2 linked regions of the Terriglobus albidus genome follow. The protein of the gene in region 1 interacts with the protein of each later gene in a pairwise test. Links are inferred from orthologs where the notes say so. Each region holds a gene or a part of one and is shown on either strand. Other genes may lie near its edges.

What was found. Proteins that work in one complex are often made in the same cells at the same time.
Region 2: the proteins of gyrA (region 1) and gyrB interact in binary tests that used the Escherichia coli proteins (3 or more experiments, as listed by UniProt). The link is inferred for Terriglobus albidus from one-to-one orthologs.

Annotation. Positions count from the first base shown.
Region 1 is NZ_CP042806.1:1,099,582-1,106,959, forward strand. What follows is about bases 2,427-5,680. They hold gyrA (DNA gyrase subunit A), read left to right. Parts: upstream 2,427-2,810; coding sequence 2,811-5,480; downstream 5,481-5,680. Other genes in these bases: FTW19_RS04520 (helix-turn-helix domain-containing protein), read left to right, coding at 2,427-2,469. Outside these bases: FTW19_RS04505 (DUF4139 domain-containing protein), read left to right, coding at 1-710; FTW19_RS04510 (four-helix bundle copper-binding protein), read right to left, coding at 1,039-1,395; FTW19_RS04515 (VOC family protein), read right to left, coding at 1,721-2,089; more of FTW19_RS04520, read left to right, coding at 2,176-2,426; FTW19_RS04530 (hypothetical protein), read left to right, coding at 5,862-6,422; FTW19_RS04535 (orc1/cdc6 family replication initiation protein), read right to left, coding at 6,443-7,378. UniProt on the Escherichia coli protein: A type II topoisomerase that negatively supercoils closed circular double-stranded (ds) DNA in an ATP-dependent manner to maintain chromosomes in an underwound state.
Region 2 is NZ_CP042806.1:6,266,633-6,273,917, reverse strand. The notes cover bases 1,390-4,550. They hold gyrB (DNA topoisomerase (ATP-hydrolyzing) subunit B), read left to right. Parts: upstream 1,390-1,737; coding sequence 1,738-4,350; downstream 4,351-4,550. Other genes in these bases: FTW19_RS25070 (GNAT family N-acetyltransferase), read right to left, coding at 1,390-1,586. Also shown: metE (5-methyltetrahydropteroyltriglutamate--homocysteine S-methyltransferase), read left to right, coding at 1-928; more of FTW19_RS25070, read right to left, coding at 1,047-1,389; FTW19_RS25060 (sulfite exporter TauE/SafE family protein), read left to right, coding at 4,608-5,390; FTW19_RS25055 (DUF971 domain-containing protein), read left to right, coding at 5,530-5,964; FTW19_RS25050 (ferredoxin--NADP reductase), read left to right, coding at 5,961-6,620; FTW19_RS25045 (tetratricopeptide repeat protein), read left to right, coding at 6,648-7,285. UniProt on the Escherichia coli protein: DNA gyrase negatively supercoils closed circular double-stranded DNA in an ATP-dependent manner to maintain chromosomes in an underwound state.

The DNA of each region.
Region 1 (7,378 bases):
GTTTGCTTTCGTATGCGGCGGATGATGCGGTGCGGGTTTCAACCGAGTCGAGGCTGGACTCGCGTCATCTGCAGCAGGCAACGATGCATCAGGGTGTGCTGAAGATGAGCAGCCGCGAGATTGCAGAGATTACCTACGTCGTCCGCAACTCCGGTACCTCGGCGCGCATGGTGATCGTGGAACATGCCCGCCGTAACGGATGGGAGCTCGACTCCGATACCGCACCTGCAGAGACTACGCCGAATGCCTATCGTTATCGCGTTGCCGCAGCGCCCGGTGAGACAGTTCGCCTGCACGTCGGTGAGCGCCACACCATCGCGCAGAGCTGGCGTCTGGCGACGATGAATGAGCAAACGTTCGATGTGATTATCCTTACTAACGGTAACGATCCTAAGTTGCGGCAGGAGCTTCAGCCCATTCTGGAAGCACGTCGTCAGCTTACGGAGATCGACAACCAGATCAAGGACAAGCAGACTCAGATCGATAGCATCAGTAAAGATCAGGATCGTCTGCGTAACAATCTCTCGGCGTTGAAGAACTCAGCCGAGGAGCGGGACTTGATTCGTCGCTATACGCGTGAGTTGAACGAACAGGAAGATCAGTTTGCCGCGCTGCGCAAAGAACAGGATGCGCTGAAGCAGAAGCGTACACAGGCGCAGGCTGATCTGGATGCAAAGGTCGGATCATTGGAGACGGATCAGAGTTTTTGAAGGGTCGATATTTGCAGGTGGTATGGGTGCTACCAATACTCTTCAAACAAACCTATGCACTGGGTGCCCAACAAACTTTGTTCGTTGGGATGAAAAGCGATGGGTGGGACGTTCGAGCGAAGCTCGAATCTGGTGGGAGGCGAGGGCTTTAGCCTTCGCTTTATCGGGCTTGTATAAATTGGGCTTTAGCCCTGGGCTGTTTGTTCAGTTGAGAAGAAAGCCCAGGGCTAAAGCCCAATTTTTCAGAGACTCTAAATCAGCGGGCTGAAGCCCGCTGCTCCCACCCATAAAGCCCGCTGCTCTTACTCATTACCTTCGCAAAATATTCCTACGCAGCCCGTCTCCGCTTCCCGGAAATCGCTTCACAGCTCTCGGCGCAGTGCTCGCACACATCCGCGCAGCGTTGCATGAACTCTCCATCAGCGGCCAGTTCGCGGCAGCTTTCGCTGCAACGGCGGCAGATCTCGGCGCACAGACCGCACAGCTCTGATCCAAACTCTGAGCTGCGGCTCATGAAGCCTGCAGCCAGATCGCAGATCTCGGCACAGTCGTGCATCGTGGTCAGGTGTCCGGGGTCGGCGTGTTTGCCGCCCATCTCCAGACACATGGCAGAGGTCTCGGTACAGACCTGGTAGCACTGGAGACAGTCCTCGATACATTGGCGAACGTTCTGTGGGATGGTCATGGAATTCACCTCAAATAACTCCGCTGGGTGCGGTGCTGGCTGCGATGCCCCATGTCCATGAGGGCGTTGCCAGATGAATTCCGATTCATCGTTTTGTTATCCCGCACGAACGAAAGAAGCCCGAAACCTGGGGCGTTGCCCCAGGCTGATATAGAACGCGCCTTCAGCGCTTTGATCGATGGCTGCCCTTTGTTTGTCATTTCGCAGTGACCGGAGGGAACGGAGAAATCTGCTTTTCTACCGATAACTGCAACGATGAGTTCAATGCGAGAAGCAGATTCCTCCGCGTTGCTACGGAATGACAAAGGATAGGACCGTGTTCCACTCAGCGGCTGCTCAGCACGAACTTATTCCCATCCACATCCTCGAAGATGGCGGCGGTTCCCCAGTCCTCCTTCTTCGGATCTTTGAAGAAGCTCACGCCCTTTCGTTTCAGCTGGTCAGTGGTGGCGAAGACGTCGTCGCACCACATGCTGATGGGCTGGAAGGTGCCGATACGGTCTTCGTGGCCTTCGGGCGTGAAGAGGGCGAGGCCTGTGTCGGCGCCGGGAATGGCGAGTTCGATCCAGCGCTGTCCGCCGGGGACGAACTCCTGGTCGGTCTTGACCTTGAAGCCGAGCGTCTCGGTATAGAACTTCAGCGACGCGTCCTGGTCCTTGACCGGAACGCTGATGAACTTGATGCCGCGAATCATAGTGAGTATCTCCGAGGGAGAGGCTACCCCTGTGTTCTGCGGAACTCAATGTGCCATTCGTTGCTATACCATTCACAGGTATAGCTATGAAACCGGTCTCACTTGACGCTTACATTCCGCAGACGTTGCTCCGTGATCTGGTTGGGCATGACCGGAAGCCGGCGGCGTTTCTGATCTATCTGTGGCTGTATGCGGAGCAGCAGCGGAACGGTGAGTCGGTTGCCATCAGTTATGCAGCTTTAGCCGAGGAGACGGGGCTTTCGCGTTCGGCGGCGCAGACAGCAGTGGGCTGGCTGCGGAAGCGGAAGTTGCTGGCGGTGAAGCAGGAGAGCGTGACGGCGACTCCGGTGTATACGGTGCAGATGCCTTGGAGACGGTAGGAGAGCCGAGGGATTGTTTGTTTGTCATTTCGGAGTGATCGGAGGGAACGGAGAAATCTGCTTCTCTACCCAATCCCTCGGCCCAAAAAGAGAAAAAGCAGATCCCTTCGGGATGACAAAGAAAGGCGGTTCGCGCGTAGCGCGAATACCCAGGTCCCCAAGGGACCTGGGGCACCCGGTGTATGGGTTTTGCCCTCATTTCCGGGGGCGAAGAACAGGCGTATTTCCACCGCTCCTGACGACGGTTTGAAATGCGCAAAAATACCAATAAAATCAATCACTTTCGTGCGCTCGCCAGCCTGTCAAAACCACCCGTAAAACGGTATACTTAAACCATCCACATGGCAGACGATCAGAACAATCTCCCGCTCAACTCAGGCAACAGCGGCGACGGCAATTCCCCCGCCGGCACTTCTATCATTCCGATCAATATCGAAGATGAGATGCGCCGCAGCTATCTCGACTACTCCATGTCGGTGATCATCGGCCGCGCGTTGCCCGATGTTCGCGACGGGTTGAAGCCTGTGCATCGCCGCATCCTCTACACCATGTCGGAGATGGGGCTGACGGCCAATAAGAAGTACACCAAGTCGGCCAAGATCGTCGGCCAGGCCATGGGTCAGTACCATCCGCACGGCGACTCCGCCATCTATGACGCGTTGGTGCGTCTGGCGCAGCCTTTCAGCATGCGTTATCCCATGGTCGACGGTCAGGGTAACTTCGGTTCGGTCGACGGCGATCCGCCGGCCGCCATGCGTTACACCGAGTCGCGTATGACCAAGATCGCCGGCGAGATGCTGGCCGATATCGACATGGATACTGTCGACTTCACGCCGAACTACGACGAATCGGTGCTGGAGCCCACGGTGCTGCCCACGCGCGTGCCGAACCTCATCATCAACGGGGCGGAAGGTATTGCTGTGGGCATGGCCACCAAGATTCCGCCGCACAACCTCACCGAGGTGGTGAATGCGGCCATCGATATGGTCAACAACCCCAGCATCGGGGTGAAAGAAGTGCTTCGCCATGTGCAGGGACCGGACTTCCCCACCGGCGGCATCATCTACGGCAAGAGCGGCATCGAGAAAGCCTACTCCACCGGCCGTGGACGCTTCCTGGTCCGCGCCAAGGTTGCGACCGAGGCTATCTCCGGAGGACGCCAGTCCATCGTCGTCACCGAGCTTCCCTTCCAGGTCAACAAGTCCAACCTCATCAAGCGCATCGCCGAGCTGGTCAATGACAAGGTCATCGACGAGATCTCCGGCGTGGACGACTTCTCCGACCGCGAGGGTATGCGCATCGTCATCGAACTGAAGCGCGGAGCTCAGCCCGAGATTGTGCTCAACCAGCTCTTCAAGCACACGCAGATGCAGGAGAGCTTCTCCATGATCTTCCTGGCCGTGCACAACGGCCAGCCGCGCGAGCTTCCGCTGCCCGACGCGATCCGCGCCTTCATCGAGCACCGTATCGATGTGGTGCGCCGCCGCACCGCCTTCCTGCTGGGCAAGGCCCGCGACCGCGAACACATCCTGGTCGGCTACCAGATTGCGTTGGATCACCTGGACCAGGTCATCCGCACCATCCGCAACAGCTCCAGCCGCGCCGATGCCCGCGAGAATCTGTTCCGCTACTTCTCCGGCCGCGCTATCTCGCTCAACGGCACTGAGATTGCCGGCATCACGCTCGACCCGGTCAAGTACGGCATCACGGCGGAGACACTGCCCGCCAACGGCAGCCTGATCCTCAGCTACCGCCAGATCGACGCCATCCTGGAACTGCAGCTCTACAGACTGACTCAGCTCTCGATCGACGAGATCCTGAAGGAACTGGGCGAGGTTCGCGACAACATTGCCGAGTACGAGTCGATCCTGGCCTCAGACAAGAAGCTGCGCAGGGTTATCGTCAAGGAGCTCGAAGAGGTCCGTGACAAGTACGGCAACGAGCGCCGCACGCAGATCGTCGATGAAGGCGCCGAGCTTACGCTCGAAGACCTGATCGCCGACGAGCAGGTTGCCGTGACGGTCTCGAACACCGGCTACCTGAAGCGCACGCCGATCTCGACCTATCGTCAGCAGCGCCGCGGCGGCACCGGCCGCCTGGGCATGAAGACGCGTGAGGAGGACTTCGTCGCACAGTTGATCGTCGAGTCCACGCACTCGTACCTGTTGTGCTTCACCAACACCGGCCGTGTCTTCTGGGTGAAGATCTACGAGATTCCCGACGTCGGCGCCGCCGGCAAGGGCAAGCACATCGCCAACCTGCTGGCGCTGCAGCCGGGCGAGAAGGTCGTGACCTACCTCGGCATCCGCGACCTGACGGAAGAGGGCAAGTTCATCTTCTTCGCGACGCAGCAGGGCACGGTCAAGAAGACCCCGCTGACTGACTTCTCCAACGTCATGACCCGCGGCATCATTGCCATCGGGATCGGCAAGGACGACGAGCTGGTCGGCACCCGCGTCACCGACGGCAACCAGGTCATCTTCCTCGCTACTCGTGAGGGTATGGCCATTCGCTTCCCGGAGACGGACGTCCGCAGCATGGGCCGCCCGGCCGCTGGTGTGAAGGGCATCACGCTGAAAAAGGATGACTACGTCATCGCTCTGGCGACGACGCCGAGCGAAGAGTCCCGTCAGAAGCGTGCGGCAGAGGGCGCAACCATTACGCCGTGCCTCATCCTCTCGGTTTCGGAGAACGGCTTCGGTAAGCGTACCGATGCTGAGGAGTACCGCCTGCAGACCCGCGGCGGCTCGGGCGTCATCAACATGAAGGCGACAGCCAAGACCGGCAAGGTTTCGTCCATCAACTTGGTCGACGAGACCAGCGAACTGATGGCGATCAGCCAGTTCGGCAAGATGATCCGCATCGACACCAAGACAATTCGAGCCGCCGGCCGCAGCACCCAGGGGGTCAAACTCCTCAGCTTGGATGAAGCGGACAAGGTCGCAGCAGCCGTGGTGATTCCGCCGGATGAATCAAACCATAAGGAACCGGAACAGGGATTGTTGCAGTAGGTAAGGCAGTTTCGTGCACAGGGACACGACTGAGACATGATGAAACATTAGGAGACAGGGGAGACAGGTCAAACCTCTCCCCTCTCCTATCCCCTTGAAAACTTGAAAATTGGAGCCTTAAATGGGCTGTTTCACGAAAGGTGCGCGAAAACTCGCACCTTTTTCTATTTATCAGCGAATTCTCGCGGGAAAATCACTTGCGGGGTATGAACCCAAGCTCCGTGTATCTCGGAGGGTTCGAATCTAAGTTCTTTACTGTTAGGTATTTACGGGGATACTCTCTAACCATCGATTGGGAGTGGATCCTTTGTGACGATCGACACCAGGACGAAGGCTAGCAATCCGCGGTAGCTAGCCGATTGAATTTGGAGCGATAGATAGATGGCGAGCAAGCGGCAACGGCTTCGTAAGGAATTGTGGTCAGAAGATGAGGACGTTTGGACTGGGGAAGAGGTCGGGTGGTTTAAAATCCCGCGTACCTTCCCGCTTTGCTTGGCGCTCTTGAAGAAGGACATCCGCGGACCTGAAGATCCTACGGCGGTTTATCTTGAACTACTTTCCCATCATTACGGGGAAGGTTTCATAGAGCTAAAGCAAGAATCAGACCACGCGTTCGCATGTGGATTCTCTGTCGGTCGTCTAAGGTCATGGCATGAGCGGATGGCCAAATTAGAGGAGTTAGGTTTTATCAAAACAAAGAGCGCAGGGGCCTCGAAATATAAGTATGTTTTACTGATGCATCCGACGACGGTGATCCAAAACCTGCGGGATCAAGGGAAAATAGAAGACAGATGGTGGAATATGTACATCGCCCGAAAGGCGGAAACTCGAGAACTGACATACGAGCAGAGGGATCAACAAAAGAAGCAAGCCGCAAACACGCGAAAGAGATCTGGCAAAACTATTCGTATAGGGAAATCATTAAGTAAAAAGTCGCCATAGTGCCTGCAAGAGAGATCGGACTAATCAACGATCCCTGCATCATCAAGAATTTCTTTTCCTAGGATGATTCGCCTGATGCTTCTCTTGTCATCGAATGGGACAACATAATCCTTGTTATCCGCTTCTGCAGGATATTCGATGAACCCTAGTTCGGGACGTCGGCTTGTATTCATAAGATCTACATATGTTCCGTAATCTAGTGAATAGATGTTATATCGTACTCCGGGTTTGTCCTTGTCGGCATAGCCTCTTTGAACTAGGTGAAGTACTCGTAGGTCGAACAGCTCGTGAATCACTGGGTGATTCGCTAGTTCACGCGGCAGAAGAAAAGAACGAGCGCGTTTATTGCCGATCACATTATCTGTGATGGTGCGCAACACGATCCTTAGTCGCTCGCTCAGATTTCTTTCTTTATCTTGCTCGAACCATTGGCGAGCTGCTTCAAGAACGGCATCCCGTTCAATCTTATCCTTGCCCTTTCTATGCGCGAAGAAATAGGCCTTCGAGAAGATATTGATGAGGTCGCGAATAACCCCTTCCGAGGCCCGCACAAGCTCTTGAAAGACCTTTCGTTCGGTAAAGAGCTTGCTTGCAAGCTTCGCGCCTGTTTCTATGCCAATGCCCTCCAAATAGTTTTCGGGAAGTTCATTTCTAAGATGTCTCACGAGCATGTCCGCGAAGGCATCCGTAATGCGCTCGGGATTGCGATCATAAACATAGTAATCATCGATGTCCAGAAACGCAGATATGTCTGCCCCCATTTCAAGGCCAATAAATCCTCTCTCTGTATTGATCGCAAAGTCGGAGCGGTATTCCAGAGAACCAATTTTGACTGCGACGTTTGTGAGAGGAATCACCGAGCGTTTTAGGAATTCCGCGAAGTACGGCTGGATATCGATGGGAATAGAGGACCACTCATCCAGCAAAATGTAGAAGGTGGCATTGCAGAGCAACGT
Region 2 (7,285 bases), 5.2 Mb from region 1 along the record:
GGGGCAGATCGACGACGCGACATACGAGAGGTTCCTGGAGGAAGCGACGGCAGAGTGCATCCGCCGTCAGGAAGAGCTGGGGCTGGATGTGCTGGTGCATGGTGAGTTCGAGCGCAACGACATGGTCGAGTACTTCGGCGAGCAGCTCGACGGCTTCGCCTTCACGAAGAACGGTTGGGTGCAGAGCTATGGTTCCCGCTGTGTGAAGCCGCCTGTCATCTATGCCGACGTGCATCGCCCGGAGCCGATGACAGTGCGCTGGTCGAAGTTCGCGCAGTCGTTGACCTCGAAGCCGATGAAGGGCATGCTCACCGGGCCGGTGACGATTCTGCAGTGGTCGTTCGTCCGTAATGACATTCCCGAGAGCGAGACCACCTTCCAGATCGCCCTTGCTCTGCGCGAAGAGATTGAAGATCTGGAGCGCGCGGGGATCGGCGTAATCCAGGTCGATGAGCCGGCGTTGCGTGAAGGGCTGCCGCTTCGGAAGAGCGAGTATGCGGCATATCTCGAGTGGGCAGTGAAGGCTTTCCGGTTGGCCACCAGCTCGGTGAAGCCTGAGACCCAGGTGCATACCCACATGTGCTACGCCGAGTTCGAGACCATCCTGCCTGCCATCGCGGCGCTGGATGCGGATGTCATCTCGATGGAGTCGGCGCGCTCGAAGATGGCTCTGTTGCGGGACTTCAAAGCACAGGGCTATCCCAACGAGATCGGCCCGGGTGTCTGGGACATCCATGCGACTCGTGTGCCCTCGCAGGACGAGATCCACAGCCTGCTGGACATGGCGCTGGTGTCGCTGAAGGCGGATCAGCTATGGGTCAACCCTGACTGCGGCCTCAAGACCCGTCAGTGGCCGGAGACGGAGGCTTCGTTGCAGAACATGGTGGCGGCTGCGAAGGCTGTGCGGGAGGAGTTGGCAACGGAGTAGTGGCTGACAGGGGATATCGACAAGTTCGAATAACCCATACACCGGTGCCCCATGTCCCTCGGGGACATGGGCCCGCCTTTACTTTCCTAGGCACTGATCGAACCGTTTGCTATCCCTGCTAAATGCTCTTCCGCATCCGCACCACCTCGACCGTCAACCCATCACCCACCGGCGCATGATGCCGCTCCACCTCGACATACCCATGTTTCAAGTAAACCGGATACCCCGTCAGCGTCGCACCCATCTCCAGCTCCCGGAACCCTTCGGCCGCGGCGGCCTCCTCGGCGGTGCGCAATACCAGGCTGCCTAGCCCTTTACGGGCATGGTCCGGATGCACAAAGATCGCCCGGATCTTGGCAGCATCCTTGGCCGGATCCAGCAGCTCCGGCTCTTTTGCTTCGACCTGCGAGTCGCCGCCATAGAGGGTCTTGCGGCGGCTCCAGCCTCCACAGGCGGCAAAGATGCCGTCCGCCGCCTCGACGACGAAGTAGGTACCATCGGCGACCAGGCGGGTATCGACGGTAAAAATGGTGCGGATGGCGGCATTAATCTCCGCCGGACCGTAGTCTCCGGCCTGCAGCGACCGGACCGATGCCTCTAGCAACTGTTGCAAGTAAGGGACATCCTCGATGCGTGCGGTGCGGAGTGTGTATTCCATGAAAAAAGTGTGCCATTTCCCGCGAAAAACGGCCTTGTTCCCGCCCTGGGCGCCGCAGCAGAGGACCCCCCAAACGTGCTAAAATAAGCATGTCCAAGAAATCTCGAACGGCCACGCTAAGGCACTCAAATTCAGTAATTTACGGAGCCTGATGTCCACTCTGAACGTTCTCCCCGAAGCAATGCCCGATACCCAGCCGAGCGGTTCTTATACCAGCGAAAACATCAAGGTGTTGGAAGGCCTCGAGGCCGTCCGTCTGCGCCCGGCCATGTATATCGGTTCCACCTCTGAGCAGGGCCTCCATCACCTGGTCTATGAGGTCGTTGACAATTCGGTCGACGAGGCCCTGGCCGGCTATGCATCCAAGATCGACGTCGTGATCCACGTCGACAACTCCATCACCGTCGTCGACGACGGCCGTGGTATTCCCGTGGACGAAAAGACGTTGCCCAACGGTGAGCGTATGCCCGCCGTACAGGTGGTGCTCACCAAGCTGCACGCCGGCGGTAAGTTCGACGCCAGCACCTACAAGGTCTCCGGCGGTCTGCACGGCGTAGGCGTAAGCTGCGTCAACGCCCTCTCGGAGGAGTTCGATGTCGAGATCTGGCTCAACGGTCAGACCTACGAGCAGACCTACTCCAAGGGCGACCCCACCAGCAAGGTACGTCAGACCGGTGTAACCAAGAAGCGCGGCACCAAGGTGCACTTCCTGCCCGACAGGACCATCTTCACGGTCACCGATTACAACTACGACACCCTGGCCAACCGTCTGCGTCAGCTCGCCTTCCTGAACAAGGGCATCGAGATCACGCTCACCGATGAGCGCACCACCGACCCCAAGAGCGGTGAGTTCAAGATGGCGACCTTCAAGTACAATGGCGGTATCGCCGAGTTCATCAAGCACCTCAACAAGGGTAAGCAGGTGCTGCATGACAAGCCGTTCTACATGGAGGCGGAGAAGGGCACGCTGGTCGTCGAGGCGGCGCTGCAGTACAACGACTCCTATTCGGAGACGGTCTTCTCGTTCGCCAACAACATCAACACGGTCGACGGCGGAACCCATCTCTCCGGCTTCCGTACGGCGCTGACGCGCACCATCAACGCCGCCGGACAGTCGCTTGGCCTCTTCAAGGACCTGAAGGAGTCGCTCTCGGGCGACGACGTCCGCGAAGGTCTGGTCGCCGTGATCTCGGTCAAGATTCCCCAGCCGCAGTTCGAAGGACAGACCAAGGGCAAGCTGAACTCCGATATTTCGGGCCAGGTGCAGAGCTTCGTCAATGAGCGTCTGGGCGCCTTCTTCGAGCAGAACCCGCAGGTAGCCAAGCGCATCATCAACAAGGCCATCGAAGCCGCGCGCGCCCGTGAGGCAGCCCGTAAGGCTCGTGATCTCACCCGTCGTAAGGGAGCATTGGACGGCGGTGGTCTGCCGGGTAAGCTGGCTGACTGCAGCGAGAAGCAGCCTGACCGTTGCGAGCTCTACCTCGTCGAGGGTGAGAGCGCAGGTGGAACCGCGAAGCAGGGCCGCGATCGTAAATTCCAGGCCATCCTCCCGCTGAAGGGTAAGATCCTCAACGTCGAGAAGGCCCGCTACGACAAGATGCTGGGCCACGAAGAAATCCGTGCCATGATCACGGCGCTGGGCGCCGGTATTGGCAAGGACGACTTCGATGCCGCCAAGCTGCGCTACGGCAAGATCATCCTGATGACCGATGCCGACGTCGACGGATCGCACATCCGTACGCTGCTGCTGACCTTCTTCTTCCGTCACATGACGGAGCTGATCCAGCGCAGCCACGTCTACATTGCTCAACCGCCGCTCTACAAGATCAAGAAGGGCAAGTTCGAGCAGTACATCAAGGACGATCGCGAGTTTGTGAAGGTGATGGTCAAGCGCGCCTCTGACGGCATGGTGATCCGCTACGGCGAGAATGCCGCCGCTCTGGAAGGCCGTGCCCTGACCGACTTCATGGGCAAGCTGAACGACTACATCGGTTTCTTCGACAAGGCCAACAAGCGCCTGCGCAACGAAGCGGTGACGGCGGCCTTCGCCGACCTCTTTGCACACGAAGGCAAGGATCCGTCGAAGCGTGCCGACTTCGAGACGCAGGACAAGATCAAGCAGCTTCGTACGAAGCTGATCGAGATTGGCAAGGAAGCCAAGTTCAAGGGCGTCTCCGATCCCATGCTCGACGAAGAGCATCAGACCTGGTCGGTAAGCTTTACAGACTCGAATGGCGCTGAGCGCAAGCTCGACTGGACGCTTGCTTCCACGCCTGAGATCCGTCAGCTCTTCGGCAAGCACGCGCAGATCAAGGAACAGCTCCAGCCACCGTTCATGATCGAGTACGTGCAGAAGGGCGCCAAGGCCGATGCGGACGACATCGTCGAAGAGCAGCAGACCGAAGGCGTTGCCGAGGCCGCTGCCGCTCCCGGCACCGCCGTGCAGAACAAGGGCACCAAGCGCGCCTCCAAGCTGCCGCAGGATCCGGTCGAGAAGAAGTCCGCACGTGACCTCTTCGAGTTCGTCATCGAGCAGGGCCGTAAAGAGTACGACGTACAGCGTTACAAGGGCCTCGGCGAGATGACTGCCGAACAGCTCTGGGAGACCACCATGGACCCCGATCGCCGTACGCTGCTCGAAGTGAAGCTCGAGGACATTGCCGGCACGGAAGAGATCTTCACCACACTGATGGGCGAAGACGTTGAAAGCCGCCGCCGGTTCATCGAAGAGAACGCGCTCGATGTAAAGAACCTCGACATCTAATTCATTGTTCAACCGAACAAAAAGAGGAGGCCTCGGCCTCCTCTTTTTGCATTTCTAAGGTCTCAGGGCATATCGGCGAGCATGGAACAGCCCACACGCTTGGTGCTCCATCCATCGCAACGCGATGGGTGGCATATTCGCAGGTGGGAGCGTTGGCCATCAGGCTGTTCAGAAGCTCTTGTCATAAATTTGTCATCCTGAACGTAGTGAAGGACCCGCTTTTCAAGCAGCGCATTTGACAACCTACAATAAAGACAATGCCCGCTTACCTCACCACGCACGGCCACTATCTCTGGCTGATTCTTGCATCCTTTATCGCAGGCGTGATGAACGCGCTCGCGGGCGGAGGCTCGTTCGTCTCCTTTCCGGCGATGCTGGCGGTGGGCGTGCCTCCCATCCAGGCGAACGCAACCAACACGGTGGCTATCTGGCCGGGGCAGCTTACCTCGCTTGCCGCGTTGCGTGAAGATCTGCGGCGCGATACGGCCTGGGTTGTAGTTGTCGCCTCAGTGATCGGCGGCATCGGAGGAGCGATCATTCTGCTGCACACACAGCAGCAGACCTTTCTGCACGTGCTGCCGTGGATGCTGCTGGCGGCATCGTTGCTCTTCGGCGTCAGCGGACACATCTCCCGCTGGCTGCGCAACCGAAGTGAGCATCCGCACCTCGAGCACAAGGTGCCGGCGCTTTACGTGCTGCTCTGCCTGCTTCCGGTTACTTTCTATATCGGCTACTTCGGCGCGGGCGCGGGGTTCCTCATCATGACGGTGTTGGCGCTCTTCGGCGTGGAAGAGATGAACCAGTTGAACTCGCTCAAAGTCCTCGGCGCGTGCGTCTCGAACTTCTCCGCTGTGGTTACCTTTATCGTGCGCGGAGCGGTGGTCTGGCATTTCTGCCTGGTAGCGATGATCTTTGCCGGACTGGGCGGATGGCTTGGCGCCCGCTATGCCCGGCGTATGAACGGCAACGTGCTGCGAGCCCTGGTGGTCATCATTGGCTGTGCCGTCGCCGGCTGGTTCTTCTACCGCAATGCGATTTGATTTTTTTGTCGTTTCGTAGCCGGGGGCCCCTAGCCAGCTTTGCCGGCTGGGGTGAAGAGCAGCGGGGGAATCTGCTTCTATGTTGCCTGGTATGGGATCTGATTCGTCGCCAACGAAAAGCGCCTAAAATAGAAGCTGTATGAGTCACGAAGGCATCCGTTTCGTAAGCCGGGAAGAGGCGCTGGCCGACGCCGCGCAGGACAACTGTCTGCCGCGCGAGGCGGTTACTCCGGCCAAGGTTCGCGTGCACCTGACCTCCGGCGAAGGAGTCGAGATCGAGTGGAAGGACGGCCATCACTCGAAGTGGACCTTCCCCTGGCTGCGCGACGCCTGCCCCTGCGCCACCTGTCATGAAGAGCGTCAGCATACCGGCCGCAAGCCGGGTGAGCCAAAGCCGAAACCCAAGGAGCTCTTCACCATGTACCAGGCGCCTGCCAAGCCAACTTCGGTGGAGAAGATCGGCAACTACGCGCTGAAGTTCAAGTGGAACGACGGGCACGAGGCCGGCATCTATTCATGGGATCACCTGCGCCGCGTCTGCAACTGTGACGCTTGCCGGAGCACGCGGGCGTGATCGCTGCCGCGCTTGCCTCGAAGCGTCTGCTCAGTGAAGCCTCGCAGACCTGGGAGCTTTCCTTCACCTGCAGTGAACCGCTCACCTATCAGCCCGGCCAGTTTTACTCGTTTGTCACGGAGCGTGATGGCAAGCAGGAGGTCCGCGCGTACTCGCTGACGCAGGCTCCCGATGGCGATCGTATGGTGCTCTGTCTCAATCGCGCCGGATGGTATTCCAATCTGCTGTGCGATCTGAAGGCTGGAGAGACAGTGCACGTACAAGGCCCCTATGGTGGGTTTGTCCTTCACGAAGGTCCAGGCATTATCCTCGCCGACGGCGTTGGCATAGCGCCTGTAGCAGCGATGGTGGATGCTTTACTGCGAGCACAGCGCAACGCCGGCTCGCTGCATCTGCTGCATACGGCATCTTCGGAGTCAGAGCTGTTTTATCGCGACCGTTTTGAGCGGGCTGAGCGCGAGATCACCGGGTTCCGTTATCTGCCGCTGCCGGGCGTTGAGCTTGCTCCGCGTCTGGAAGAGATTCTGTCTCAAGCTGGAGGCGAAAAACCGACGGCTTACATCGTCGGTCTGAATGCTTTTGCGGCTCCGCTGCGGCAGTGGTTGAAAGACCGCGGATGGGATCGTAAGCAGATCGTCTTCGAGCGTTACGACTGACTTCCGCCGGTTGTGGGAGAGAGATTGATGCAGTTCGGGAACGTCCTGAGTCGCTGGTTCGAGATGCATCCCGTCAGAACGTTTGTCCTGCTTGCGACTGCTCTTGTGCTGCTCACCTACGGAAGTGTTCTTGGCGCTCCCTTCGTCTATGACGACCTTGATCAGGTGGTGAATAATCGCAATCTGCAGCCATGGAGCAATTTCGCACATCGTTTCCTGGGGCAGCCGGTCTCTCTCAGCACGTCCTATCTTGGCTATGGCGGTTCTACCTACCGTCCCATCTTCTGGCTGACAATCTATGTTGACCATAGCCTTTGGGGGCTGAATGCCACCGCATTTCATGCCACCAATCTGCTTCTGCATCTTCTGAATGGCATTCTTCTCTTCTTGCTTTTCCGGAAGACGAAGATCCCTGCTACCGTCGCGGCAGCGATTGGTTTGATCTGGCTATCGCTTCCAATCAATACCGAAGTCGTTGCGTGGGTCAGCGCACGTGCCTACGAACTGTGCACGCTGTTTACTCTTGGCTGCCTGCTCGCTTCACTGCAATATCTCGAGAGCAAGCGCAGCTCCTGGCTTCTGGTCAGCTTTCTCAGCATTCTTGCGGCGGATTTCTCTCACGAGCTCGGTGTCGTAGCGCTGCCGCTGCTCCTACTGGTTTTGTG